DNA from 3 places in the Kitasatospora sp. NPDC101155 genome. Region 2 is predicted to be linked to each of the others. Evidence: riboswitches for the same ligand, from Rfam matches in the RefSeq annotation. Region 2 holds a riboswitch; each other region holds the start of a gene.
The links. A riboswitch is a leader RNA that binds a small molecule or an ion and turns the genes downstream of it on or off. The one in region 2 is predicted to bind cobalamin.

Region 1 (4,270 bases), on a different contig from region 2:
GTGGCGGCCCAGCTGCTCGGCCAGGTCGGCGGAGCGCTCGTAGGCGGTGAGCATGATGCGCTCGGCGATCAGCGTCGACAGCTGCTTCGCCTCCGCCGAGTCGAAGTCGATCCGCAGCTTGAAGAAGACGTCCTGCAGGCCCATCACGCCGAGGCCGACCGGCCGCCAGCGGGAGTTGGAGGTGCCGGCCTCGGTGGTCGGGTAGAAGTTGATGTCCACCACGCGGTCGAGGAAGGTGACGGCGGTGCGCACGGTGGCGTCCAGCCGCTCCCAGTCCATCGCACCGAGCAGGTCCTCGACCGAGGCACCGGCGGCCACGTGCGCGCCGAGGTTGACCGAGCCGAGGTTGCAGACGGCGGTCTCGGAGTCGTCCGTGACCTCCAGGATCTCGGTGCACAGGTTGGAGGAGTGCACCGTGCGGCCCGGCAGCGCGGTCTGGTTGGCGGCGCGGTTGGAGGCGTCCTTGAAGGTCATCCAGCCGTTGCCGGTCTGCGCCAGGGTGCGCATCATGCGGGCGTACAGGGTCTGCGCCGGGATGGTGCGCACGGCCTTGCCGGCCAGCTCGGCCTTGCGGTAGGCCTCGTCGAAGTCGGCCCCCCACAGGTCGACCAGCTCGGGCACGTCGGCGGGGGAGAACAGCGACCAGTCGGCGTTGGCGTTGACCCGGCGCATGAACTCGTCCGGGATCCAGTGCGCCAGGTTGAGGTTGTGGGTGCGGCGCGCCTCCTCACCGGTGTTGTCGCGCAGCTCCAGGAACTCCTCGATGTCGGCGTGCCAGGTCTCCAGGTAGACGCAGGCCGCGCCCTTGCGGCGGCCGCCCTGGTTGACCGCGGCGACCGAGGAGTCGAGGGTGCGCAGGAACGGGACGATGCCGTTGGACTTGCCGTTGGTGCCGCGGATCAGGCTGCCACGCGAGCGGATGCGCGAGTAGGACAGGCCGATGCCGCCGGCGTGCTTGGACAGCCGGGCGATCTGCGCGTAGCGGTTGTAGATCGAGTCCAGGTTGTCCAGCGGGGAGTCGAGCAGGTAGCAGCTCGACATCTGCGGGTGCCGGGTGCCGGAGTTGAAGAGCGTCGGCGAGGAGGTCAGGTACTCCAGGCGGCTCATCAGGCCGTACAGCTCGGCCACCTCGCGCACCGACTGCTCGGAGTCGCCGACCGCCAGGCCGCAGGCGACGCGGAGCAGGAAGTGCTGCGGGGTCTCGATCACCTTGCGGGTGATCGGGTGGCGCAGCAGGTAGCGGGACTGCACGGTGCGCAGGCCGAAGTACTCGAAGCGGTCGTCGCCAGCGGCGTCGATCAGCGCGTCCAGGGCGGCGGCATGCTTGGCGACGAAGGCCGCGGTGGTGTCGCCGATCAGGCCCTCGGCGTGGCCGACGGCGATCGAGGCGGAGAAGGACACCGAGCCCTGGCTGTTCGCCTCGTCGACGATCTCCAGGGCGAGCAGGCGGGCCGCCAGCTTCGAGTACTGGGGGTCCTCGGCGATCATCGACGCGGCGGCGTCCACGGCCAGCCCGCGCAGCTCGGCGAAGTCCGAGCCGGCGTGGCGGCCGCGCAGCGCGGCGGCGGCGACATGGCCGGGGTCCACCTCGGTGAGGTCGGCGCTCCGGTCGGTGAGAAGCCGCAGCAGCGCTCCGCCGGGGTCGGAGACCGTCCGGTCGGTGAAGGCGGTACCGGAGCCCTGGGCGGGCAGGGTGGCTGAGGCAGCGGTGGTCAAGGCGCTCTCTCCTGGCGGCGATCGGCGGCAGTGATCGGGTGGCACCGGACCGATCTGGGCAGGGGAGCACGGCGCGAACGCAAACGGCGCCGCGCGACGGTGTCTCCCCGGCCCGCCCGCGAGGCCCGGAGGTGTACTGCTGGTGCTGGCGCGGCCTCTGCGGGAGGGCCGTGGGCACGCCGTCGGCAGGTACTCGGACTCGCGGACACGGCTGCTGGAGCCGCCCGCACACCGCTGCGGGGCAGTCCCGGATTCCCACCGGGTTCCCCTGCATCGACAGCAGGAACGAGCATACATGTAGTGGTGCCTCACTGATGTGGCACCACATGTAGTGCGGCGTGGTGTGTTGGCGCGATGACCGGCGGTACCGGGGCGGGTGGCGGTTCGTGCCCGTCCGGTGCCCGGATCCGCGCCTCGGGCGGCCCGGATCCACACGCCCGCGTCCTGGTTTCGGCACGGAATGGTCACCGGGCGGATCGACGGTCAGGGGGATGCCCTACGATCTGGGCGCATGAGCGACGGAACCGGCGTACCTGGGCACGGGCCGCAGGGAACGCCTCCCGCCGGGCCGGGGGGCGCACAGAATCAGCAGTCGGTGGCGCCGGGTCCGGTGCCGCCGCCGAGCGGCGGTTTCGGCCCGCCGCCGGCCTCGTACGGGCCGGTGGTGCCGTCCGCGCAGCCGCTCTCGCAGCCCGTCCCGCCGGTGCCGCAGCCCCGGCCGCAGCCGGTCGCGCAGCCCCAGCCCCAGCCGATGCCGCAGCCGCAGCCGCAGCCGCAGTCGCAGCCGGTGCAGCCGACGGCCCCTCAGCCGCAGTGGCAGCAGCAGCCGCCCCAGCAGCCCGTGCCGCCGCAGCGCGTCGAGCCGAACTGGGAGGCGCTGGCGGACCGCAACGAGGCCGACGGCAAGCGCAAGCGCCGGATGAGGGTCATCGGCATCGTGGCCGCCGTCGTCGTGGTGGGTGGTCTGGCCGCGGGCGGCGTGCTGCTCATGGGCAAGAAGGACGACACCAAGAAGGTCGGTCCGGTCACCACCGCGTCCGCCTCGAACAAGCCGACCCCCGGGCCGTCGAGCGCGAGCGCGACCCCGGGCGGCCAGACGGACGACCCGTCGAAGCCGATCTGGGAAGCCGCCACCGACCCGGCGCCGCAGGACGCGGGGGCGCTGTTCTCCGCGATGCAGGTGACGGTCAACGGCGCGACCTGGAACCGGACCGTGGTCTCGCTGGACCAGCCCTGCTGGGACGGCAACTCCACCACCGGCGGTCTCGGCAAGATCCTCGGCGACCAGGGCTGCCAGAAGGTGCTCCGGGCGACGTACGTCTCCGGCGACAGCGCGGTGACCGTCGGTGTCGCGGTCTTCGACCACAAGATCCAGGCCGAGACCGCGGTGAAGAACTACGCCGGCCAGCTCAAGGGCCTTCCGGCGCCCGGCGCCCCGGCGTTCTGCGCCAACCCCGGCTGCACCAGCACGCACAGCAGCCTGGGCCGGTACGACTACTTCACCGTCGAGGGTTCGGCGAAGGGCGGCAACGCCCCCGATGCCACCGCGACCGCGGCGGCCTCCGGTTTCGCCGAGCACGTGAAGGGCCAGCTGCTCCAGCGGGCCAAGGCGGCGGGCTCCGCCACGCCCGGTTCGCAGGGCACGCCGGCGGCCACCCCGGCCGGCTGACCTGCCGTGACACCCCGGTGCCGGCGGATCCGTTCGCCGGGGCCGGGGGAGTGTGGCAGGCTCTCAGGGGTCATTCGTACGTGTGTTCCGGTTGCGTCCGTGGGGGTCGGTGCCGGCAAGCAACCGGAGGAGCGGTCGTGGCCCTGCCCAGTGCCCTGCGCGGCAAGCCCGCCCTCCTGGCCGCGGCAGGGATCGTGGTCGTCGCGGGCACCTTCGCGCTGCTCGGCCGGGACGACCGGGTCGACGGCGAACAGCCCGCGCGGGTACCGGTGTCGGTGGGCGCCCCCGGACGCACCCTGCCGCCGGACGTGGGCCGGGACCTGCTGGCCCGGGACCCACAGGCCTCGCCGAACGCCCGCGCCGTCCAGCAGTTCCTCGCGGACCTGGAGAGCCAGGCCCGCACCGGGCAGAGCGGCGGCACGGTGATCGGCCAGCACGTCGAGGCGCACAACGAGCGCAACAACCCCGAGTACGGCGACTACCGGGGCACCAAGCAGGTCGGCTACTACTACAAGAAGGCCGCCGACATCACCGGCAGGCTGCCCGGCTTCCTGGAGACCGACCTCGGCCCCGGATACGGCCAGAACGCCTGGGGCGTGGGCAACCCGCGCTCCTACTCGGCCGGCCGCTGGCCCACCTGCCGGACCGGCTGGCAGTACACAGACGACGCCGTCGACCTGATGACCGCCGTCTGGTCCGGCCACCCGCGCGCCGACGACGGCACCTACGGCAGCTCCGGCGTCCAGCAGAACTGCGACGGCAGCAGCACCGAACTGCCGGACAACGGCGGCGCCCCGGCCGGGATCGTCGGCATGTCCTTCCACGAGCCCTACCCCGGATCGGACGTCAAGTCCTTCGACCGGGTGCTCTGTTCGAACTCCCCGG
Region 2 (4,270 bases):
CGGACGATCTCCACCGTCCCGGCCGGGTGCGGCTCGGAGGAGTACTCCTCGCCCGGCTCCATCCGCCACTCCCACAGCTCCAGCGGCCCGGGCGCCTCGATCCCGTGCAGCAGGGTGCCGGTCCCGCCGCTCTCACCGCTCCAGAGCGGCACGGCCTGGTCGCCGGGGATGATCCGGACGTCCGGGCCCTCCTCGTAGTCGAGCAGCGTGGCGATGGAGACGCCGAGCGCGTCGCCGAGCCGGACCACGGTGGCCACGCTCGGGTTGGTGCGGCCCTGCTCGATCTGGACGATCATGCCGCGGCTCACCCCGGAGCGGGCGGCGAGGGCGTCCAGGGTGTGGCCGCGCTCGGCGCGCAGTCGCTTGAGGTTCCGGGCGAGGGCCTGGGAGACGAGGTCGGGGTCCGGCACGCGGGCAGTCCTCCGGTGTCCACAATACGGAAAGTGCAGAATATTGTTCGGCGAGGTGCAGCTCAGTGAACTACGCTGCCTTCTCGGCAACGAGTCCATCCGACTGTACTTCGGAGTGCATTGTGCTGTCCTCGATCTCCTGGCACCTCCAGTGACCGTCCTGCTCGCCCTCTCCGCCAGCCTGCTCACCGGCCTGGGCGACTTCGGCGGCGGCGTCCTCACCCGCCGACTGCCCGCGCTCGCCGTCGTGGTCGTCTCCCAGACCGCGGCCACCGTCGTCCTCCTCCTCGCGGTCCTGGCCACCGGCGGCTGGGCGGACGCCTCCCCCGCCCTCTGGTACGCCGTCGCCGCCGGGGTGATCGGCCCGTTCGCGATGCTCGCCTTCTACCGGGCGCTCGCGCTCGGCCCGATGGGCGTGGTGTCCCCGCTGGCCACCGTCGGCGTCGTGGTGCCGGTCGGCGTCGGGCTGGCGCTCGGCGAGCGGCCCGGTCTCGGCCAGGTGGCCGGGATCGCGGTGGCCGTGGCCGGCGTGGTGCTGGCCGGCGGCCCCGAGCGCGGCGGGCCGTCCGCCGCCCGTACGGCCCTGCTGCTCACCCTGGCCGCCGCGTTCGGCTTCGGCGCCAACATGGCCCTGCTCGCCCAGGCCTCGGCCGGCGGCGGGTTGCTGCTCGTGCTGTGCGTCCAGCGGCTCGTCAACGTCGCCGTCGGCGGCGCCGCGCTGCTGTTCGGCCTGCGCGGTACCGACACCTCCGGGCTGCTGCCCGAGCTGCGCGCCCGGCTGCCCCTGCTCACCGCCGTCGGGCTGGCCGACGTCGCCGGCAACGCCACGTACGCGATGGCCTCGCACAGCGGCTCGGCGGCGGTGGCCGCCGTGCTCGCCTCGCTCTACCCCGTGGTCACCGCGCTGCTGGCGCGCGGAGTACTCAAGGAGCGGCTGCGCCCGGTCCAGGTGGTCGGCGCCGGGCTCGCCGTCGCGGGCACGCTGCTGCTCGCGGCAGCGTGACCGACGGACTACTCCGCGGGCGTCCAGCGCTTCTCGACCCCGGCCAGCTTCCAGTAGGCGATCGCGATCGCCCACACCACCACGAACAGCCCGGCGATCGCGTACCCGACGTTGTCCAGCGAGATGTCCGCGATGAACCCGGTGACCGGGTCGGTCAGGTCGAGCTTCTCGTGCAGCACCCCGACCAGCTCGATGGTGCCGATGATGAAGGCCACCGCGATCGACAGCCCGGTGATGGTCAGGTTGTAGTACACCTTGCGCACCGGGTTGGAGAACGCCCACTGGTACGCGAAGTTCATGAAGGTCCCGTCCAGGGTGTCGAACAGGCTCATCCCCGCCGCGAACAGCAGCGGCAGGCAGACGATCGCGTACCAGGGCAGCCCGGCCGCCGCACCCGAGCCGGCCATCACCATCAGGGTGACCTCGGTCGCGGTGTCGAAGCCCAGGCCCAGCACCATGCCCACCGGGAACATCTGTCCGGGCCGGGTGATCGAGCGGGTCGCCCGGTTCAGCACCCGGGCCATGAAGCCGCGCGAGTTGAGGTGCTCCTCCAGCTGCGCCTCGTCGTACTTCCCGGCCCGCATCGAGCGGAACACCTTGAGGATGCCGACCAGCGCCGCCAGGTTGAGCGCGCCGATCAGGTAGAGGAAGGCGCCGGAGGCCGTGGTGCCGACCAGCCCGAGCCACTTGTGGGTGGCCGAGTCGTCGTCCATCAGCGTGTTCGCCAGCTGGGCGCCGCCCGCCACCAGGGCGGCCATGAGGACCACCATCGAGGAGTGCCCGAGGGCGAACCAGAACCCGACCGAGACCGGCCGCTTGCCGTCCGCCATCAGCTTGCGGGTGGTGTTGTCGATCACCGCGATGTGGTCGGCGTCGAAGGCGTGCCGCATGCCGAGGGTGTACGCGGTGATACCCAGGCCCACCCCGAAGACCTGGGTCCCGACCGCGTAGTTGTGCGGCGCGACCAGGAAGACGAGCGTCCCGAAGGCCACCACGTGCATGGCCAGGATCACCCCCATCAACCCGGCCGTGCGGATGGTGTCCTCGCGCTTCCACCTGAAGGTGGGCAGGACCGAGGGGGCCGCCTCCGTGGGAGTGGCGGTTTCGGGCAGGGTCATCTTCGGATCACGCTCCAGCACCTCGTGGAAAGACTTCGTGAGATGCCGTGGCCGGTCTCCTGGCTTACGGGGCTTCCGGACCCGCCTTCCCAGGCGCACGAGGCGCCCAGTGGCACGTGGGTTCGGACAACTCTCCCCCGATCACAGTGGCGAGGGCCGCTCCGGACTGGGACCCCTGAGGGTCCGTCACCGGTCTTCCCGAGCACCACGGCGGGGAACACCGTAGGGGCAGTCCACCACCCTCGCAAGGTTGCGCACCTGTGCAGGTGTCCAGGATCACAGGTCGTGAGCTGCCAGAATGTCCGCATGCATCTCGTACCGGCCGACCGCGCGGGCCACCGCACCATCGACGGCCACCGGGTCTGCGAGGCCATCGCCGCGATCGGCGACACCGCGCACGTCCGGTCCTGGGCCGAGCGGTTCTCCCTGCTCGCCGACCCCGGACGGCTCGCCCTGCTGCTCGCCCTGCACCGGGCTGGCCCGCTCGCCGTCAGCGACCTGGCGGTTGCCACCGGCATGCGCGACCCCGCCGTCTCCCAGGCCCTGCGACTGCTGCGCACGGCGGGCGTGGTCACCGGGGACAAGGACGGACGCGTGGTGCGCTACCGGCTCGTGGACGACAGCATGCGCCCCCTCCTCGACGAGTGCGCCGCCGGAGAACACCACGAACCCACCGCAGCGGCGGGCTGACCGACACTCGGGCCCGGCCGTCTCTCGCAAGGGGCCCCCGGGAGCGGCCCGGATGAGTACGATCATGAGGTGCCGTCCCACCCCCACGTCTGGCCCGCCGACCGCTGGAACACCCGCCCGGTCAAGGCCCGCGTGCTGGCGGTCGCCCGCACCCTCACCTCGGCGACCCGGGTCCTGGACGTCCTCACCCTGCTGAACCAGGACGGCATCGAGCGGTACTTCACCGTCAACCCCGGCTCCGCCTTCGCCGACCGCGGCCTCACCGACTACCTGCGCGACCTGCCCGGCTACACCGTGCTGGAGTGGGAGGACGCCGTCCGCCGCCGCTTCGACCTGGCCGTCGCCTGCGCCGTCCACGCCTCCATGCACCGGCTGGACGCCCACCTGGTCGTCCTCCCGCACGGCGCCGGCTACAACCGCCTGGTCACCGAGTCCACCGGCGACACGGTCAGCGCCGCGGGCCTGTCCCGCAACGAACTCACCCACCGGGGGCGGGTGTTCGTGGACGTCCTCGGCCTCTCCCACCCCGAGCAGCTGGACCGGCTGCGGGTCTCCTGCCCCGAGGCCCTGGACGTCGCCCGGGTCGTCGGCGACCCGTGCTTCGACCGGATCCTCGGCAGCGTACGCTCCCGGGACGCCTACCGCGCCGCACTCGGCGCCGTCGACGGCCGCCGGCTCGTCGTCGTCAACTCCACCTGGAGCGGGCACTCGTTACTCGGCCGCCGCCCCGACCTGCCCCGCCGCCTGGTCCGCCGGCTGCCCGCCGACGAGTACACGGTGGCCGTCGTGCTGCACCCCAACATCTGGAGCCGGCACGACCCCGAGACGCTGCTCGACGACGCCCGCCGGATGGGCCTGCGGCTGATCCCGCCGCACCAGGGCTGGCAGGCCGCACTGGTCGCCGCCGACTGCCTGATCGGCGACCACGGCTCGGTCTCCGTCTACGGCGCCGCCCTGGGCCGCCGCACCCTGCTGGTCGCCACCGGCGCCGCCGAACTCGACCCGCACTCCCCCAGCTACGCCTTCGGCCAGGCCGCGCCCGTCCTCGA
Region 3 (4,270 bases), on a different contig from region 2:
GCGGGAGCCGCGCCGGGGGCGCGATCCGGACAGCGAATCGAACGGGGGTCGCGTGGACGGCAGGGCGGAGCCGCGGGCGCCCCGGGCCGGTGGTGCTTCCCGGGGCGGCAACGGGCGGTCGGGTGGGCTGTCGCGGGGAAGTCGGATGGGCCGACCCTCACCCACAGGGCCAAATTTGGCCCCCGAAGCCGGGGCCGGCGCGGTCAGAGCAGGGGGGTGAGCCAGCGACGGAGGAGTTCGGTGTAGTGGTCGGGGGCGGAGTTCCACAGGGCGGCGTGGTCGGCGCCCGGGAAGGCCTGCAGGTTGACCACGTCCGGGCGGGCGGCCGCGAGGCGCTGGGCGGCGCCGAAGGGGGCTATCCGGTCGCTGGGGCTGTGCAGCACCAGGGTGGGGGCGTGCAGGTCCGCTCCCTCGGCGAGCCGGGCGAAGTCGGCGAGGTCGACGCCGGTGCGCCCCTCGGCGGCCAGGGCGCCCAGCTCGGCGGCGACGCCCGTGAAGCCGGCCCGGGCGGCGTCGCGGCGGGCGGAGGCGGGCAGGTCGAGGACGGGCGAGTCGAGGATCAGCCCGCTGATGGTGTGCGCCCACGCGGAGCGGGCCGCCGCGTGCAGGACCATGGTGGCGCCCAACGACCAGCCGTACAGGATCACCCGGCCCGCACCGTGGTCGAGCGCCAGCCGTATCGCCGACTCGACGTCGCGCCACTCGGTCGCGCCGAAGTGGCTCAACCCGTCCGGGGAGGCGGGGGCGCCCGCGTCGCCGCGGTAGGTGACGGCGAGGACGGGCAGGCCGAGGCGGTCGAGGACGGGCAGGACCGGGAGGGTCTGCTGGCGGTCGGCCTCGGTGCCGTGGACGAGGATCACCCAGGTACCGCGCTTGCCGTCGAGGTGCCAGGCCGGGAGGGCGCCCAGCTCGCCGTCGGCGCTGGTGTCACTGAAGGCCAGGCCGAGCGCCTCGGTGGGGTCGCCGAGCAGCACGCGGGGGGTGAAGTGCACCTCGGTGCCGGGCGTGAGGGTGCCCCGGTCCGCGCGGACGAGCCGCCGGGTGACGCCCTGCTCGTCGCTGTGCAGGATCTCCTCGACCACCGCGTGCCCGCCGCCCTCCCACTCGACGGCCCAGCGGCCGCGCCGCAGGCTCTCGGGGCGGCGGGTGAAGGTGACCCGGCCGGCGGCGAGGCTCTGCACCAGGATGGGCCCGGACTCCTGCACGGCCGCCCCTGGCCCCGCACCCGGCCCCGCGCCCGGATGGACCATCCGCTCGGAGGCCCGGCGGCCGATCACCAGGACGACGGCCCCGGCCCCGACGGCAGCGGCGGCCACGACCGCTGCGGTTCGCCAACGCATATCGTTCCCCGCTCTGCTTCACGGACCCGGACGGTGTTCGTACACCAGTTCACCAGGGTCGTGCTCCCCAGGCCACCGGAATGGGCCATCCGGGGAATGGGAAGGGAACCGGGGCACGGGGGAGGAAGAGGAGCCTCAGACCGGAACGGCCGTCGGCTGGGCCGCGAGCAGCTGCCAGAACCGGGGGGTGAGCGGCGGGGCGGGGATGCGGGGCACGCTGGGGGTGCCCCAGTGGGTGGGGACGTGGTGTTCCTGGTGGAGGACGGGGAGGACGGCTGCGAGGTCCGGCTCGGGGACGGGGACGAGACGGGCGAGGGCGCGCAGATGGGGCTGCCAGCGGCCGGCGACGCACTGGCGCAGCAGCCGGTCCAGGGCCTCGGCGCGGCCGGTGGCCTCGACCAGCTCGGTCAGCCGCAGGCCGAGGACCTGGGCGAGGGCGTGGGTCTGGTCCGGGTCGCCGTCCCAGTAGCCGGTCAGTTCGGCCTGCTGGTAGGCGGGCAGGGACATGCCGACGCGTTCGGCCACGGCCTCCTGGCCGAGTTCGCGGGCGATGCGGTGGTCCCGCAGGCGCGTCGGGCGCGCCCCCATCAGGTCGGCGGCGGGGCACCAGAGGGCGCGGGCGAGGGCGATGAGCTCGGCCTCGCCGGGCCTCAGGTCGCCGTTCTCCCAGGCGAGGACGTGGCCGAACAGCAGCCGTACGCCGTGGGCGGCCATACCCTCGGCGACCTGTTCGGGGGTCAGGCCGAGGCCGACCCGGTGGGCGCGTGCGGCCTCGGGCGAGAACGGCACCGGGGGCGGGGCGGCGGCGGGGGTCTTTCTGCGGCGCATGGCACCGAACGGTAGGCGCGGCCCTCGGCGCGCCCCCAGCCCCGGAACGCACGAAGCGGGACTGACGGGCCCTCCGCCGCGCTGGGCGATCGCACAGTGACGGCACCCGGCCGCCGTGCGGCCGCCGTGTGACCAACCCCTCCGTGACCTCGGTTGACGCGTGGATCGGCCGCGTGATGGGATCCTTGCGCCAAACGGAGGCATGGAGAGGAAGCCGGTGCGAATCCGGCGCGGTCCCGCCACTGTCACCGGGGAGCACGCTCGGAAGGTGTCACGGCGGGCCGTCAGAAGCCGCTGGAAGGCCCGGGGGTGCGTCCGACCCGGAAGCCAGGAGACTCTCGCCCCCGGTACGTCGATCCAGGGCGCGGACCCTGAGTGAGGACACGCACGCGATGCAGCCTGCCCCGCCCCATCGGACCCCGAGCTGCCCACCGCAGTGCGCCCGCTGACCCGCGCCGCCGCCTTCGCGCTGGGCGCCGTCGCGGGCTACGCCGTCGACGCCCGCTTCGCCGACCCCCGCCGCGGCCACCCCGTCGCGCTCTTCGGCAGCGCCGCGACCCGCCTCGAACGGCGCCTGTGGCGCGACGGCCGCACGGCCGGGACGGCGTACACGGCGCTGTGCGTGGGCGCGGTCACGGCCGGCACGCTGGCCCTGGACCGTACGGTGGGACGCCGTCCGCTGGGGCGGGCGGCACTGGCCGCGGCGGCGACCTGGACGGTGCTCGGCGGCACCTCGCTGACCCGGGAGGCGCGCACCATCGGCCGCTCCCTCGCCGCGGGCGATCTGACGGCCGCCCGGGAACGGCTGCCGCACCTGTGCGGGCGGGACCCGAGCGCGCTGGACGAACAGCAGATCGCCCGGGCCGTGGTCGAGTCGGTGGCCGAGAACACCGCCGACGCCGTGGTGAACGCCCTGACCTGGGGCGCCCTGGCGGGCTCGCCGGGCCTGCTGGCCTTCCGCGCGGTAAACACCCTGGACGCGATGGTGGGCCACCGCTCGCCCCGCTACGCCCGCTTCGGCTGGGCCTCGGCCCGGCTGGACGACGTGGCCGGCTGGCCGGGCGCCCGGCTCACCGCGTTGCTGACGGTGGCCGCCGCACCCGAGCCCCGGACCGCCTGGCGGGTCTGGCGGCGGGACGGCTCCGCGCACCCGAGCCCGAACGCGGGCCAGGCCGAGTCGGCCTTCGCCGGCGCGGTGGGCGTGCGGCTGGGCGGGACCTTGCAGTACGGGGAGCGCGTGGAGCACCGGCCGGTGCTGGGCGCAGAGTTGCGGCCGGTGACGGTGGACGACATCGAGCGGGCCTGCACGCTGTCCCGGCGGGTGGGCGCGCTGGCGCTGGGTACGACGGTCGCGGGGCACGTCCTGCTGCGGCTCCTGATGAAGAGGGGTGGGGCATGACGAACGCGCTGCTGGTCGCCGGGACGACCTCGGACGCGGGCAAGAGCGTGGTGACGGCCGGGATCTGCCGCTGGCTGGCCCGCCAGGGCGTGCGGGTCGCGCCGTTCAAGGCACAGAACATGTCGCTGAACTCCTTCGTCACCGCCGACGGTGCCGAGATCGGCCGCGCCCAGGCGATGCAGGCCCAGGCCGCCCGGGTGGAGCCGGAGGCGGCGATGAACCCGGTGCTGCTCAAGCCCGGCGCGGACGGCCGCAGCCAGGTGGTGCTGCTCGGCCGGCCGGTGGCCGAGGTGGGCGCGCTGGACTACCGGGAGCGCAAGCCCGTCCTGCTCGAACGCTCCCTGGAGTGCCTGGCGGACCTGCGCCGCCGCTTCGACGTGGTGGTCTGCGAGGGCGCCGGCTCGCCCGCCGAGATCAACCTGCGCGACCGGGACATCGCCAACATGGGCCTGGCCACGGCCGCCGGACTGCCCGTCGTGGTGGTCGGCGACATCGACCGCGGCGGGGTCTTCGCCGCGATGTACGGGACGCTGGCGCTGCTGTCGGCCGAGGACCAGCGGCACGTGGCGGGCTGGTTCGTCAACAAGTTCCGCGGCGACGCGCGGCTGCTGGCGCCCGGGCTGGAGATGCTGCACGAGCTGACCGGCCGTCCGGTGCTGGGCACGCTGCCGATGCTGCCGGGCCTGTGGCTGGACGCCGAGGA

Region 1: linked by a shared signal. The riboswitch ahead of ACIRYZ_RS11745 (ribonucleoside-diphosphate reductase subunit alpha) and the one ahead of ACIRYZ_RS19645 (HoxN/HupN/NixA family nickel/cobalt transporter) in region 2 are both predicted to bind cobalamin.
Region 3: linked by a shared signal. The riboswitch ahead of ACIRYZ_RS43370 (cobalamin biosynthesis protein) and the one ahead of ACIRYZ_RS19645 (HoxN/HupN/NixA family nickel/cobalt transporter) in region 2 are both predicted to bind cobalamin.

Annotation. Positions count from the first base shown of each region.
Region 1 covers NZ_JBIWPN010000006.1:202,052-206,321, forward strand. The annotation lists gene ACIRYZ_RS11745 (ribonucleoside-diphosphate reductase subunit alpha) at 1-1,692, opposite strand, end outside; cobalamin riboswitch at 1,883-2,026, opposite strand; gene ACIRYZ_RS11750 (hypothetical protein) at 2,228-3,385, shown strand; gene ACIRYZ_RS11755 (glycoside hydrolase family 26 protein) at 3,523-4,270, shown strand, end outside.
Region 2 covers NZ_JBIWPN010000012.1:30,563-34,832, forward strand. The annotation lists gene ACIRYZ_RS19635 (helix-turn-helix domain-containing protein) at 1-410, opposite strand, end outside; gene ACIRYZ_RS19640 (EamA family transporter) at 562-1,413, shown strand; gene ACIRYZ_RS19645 (HoxN/HupN/NixA family nickel/cobalt transporter) at 1,422-2,531, opposite strand; cobalamin riboswitch at 2,563-2,756, opposite strand; gene ACIRYZ_RS19650 (ArsR/SmtB family transcription factor) at 2,838-3,221, shown strand; gene ACIRYZ_RS19655 (hypothetical protein) at 3,291-4,270, shown strand, end outside.
Region 3 covers NZ_JBIWPN010000076.1:11,400-15,669, reverse strand. The annotation lists gene ACIRYZ_RS43380 (alpha/beta hydrolase family protein) at 204-1,340, opposite strand; gene ACIRYZ_RS43375 (helix-turn-helix domain-containing protein) at 1,476-2,168, opposite strand; cobalamin riboswitch at 2,375-2,506, shown strand; gene ACIRYZ_RS43370 (cobalamin biosynthesis protein) at 2,605-3,567, shown strand; gene ACIRYZ_RS43365 (cobyric acid synthase) at 3,564-4,270, shown strand, end outside.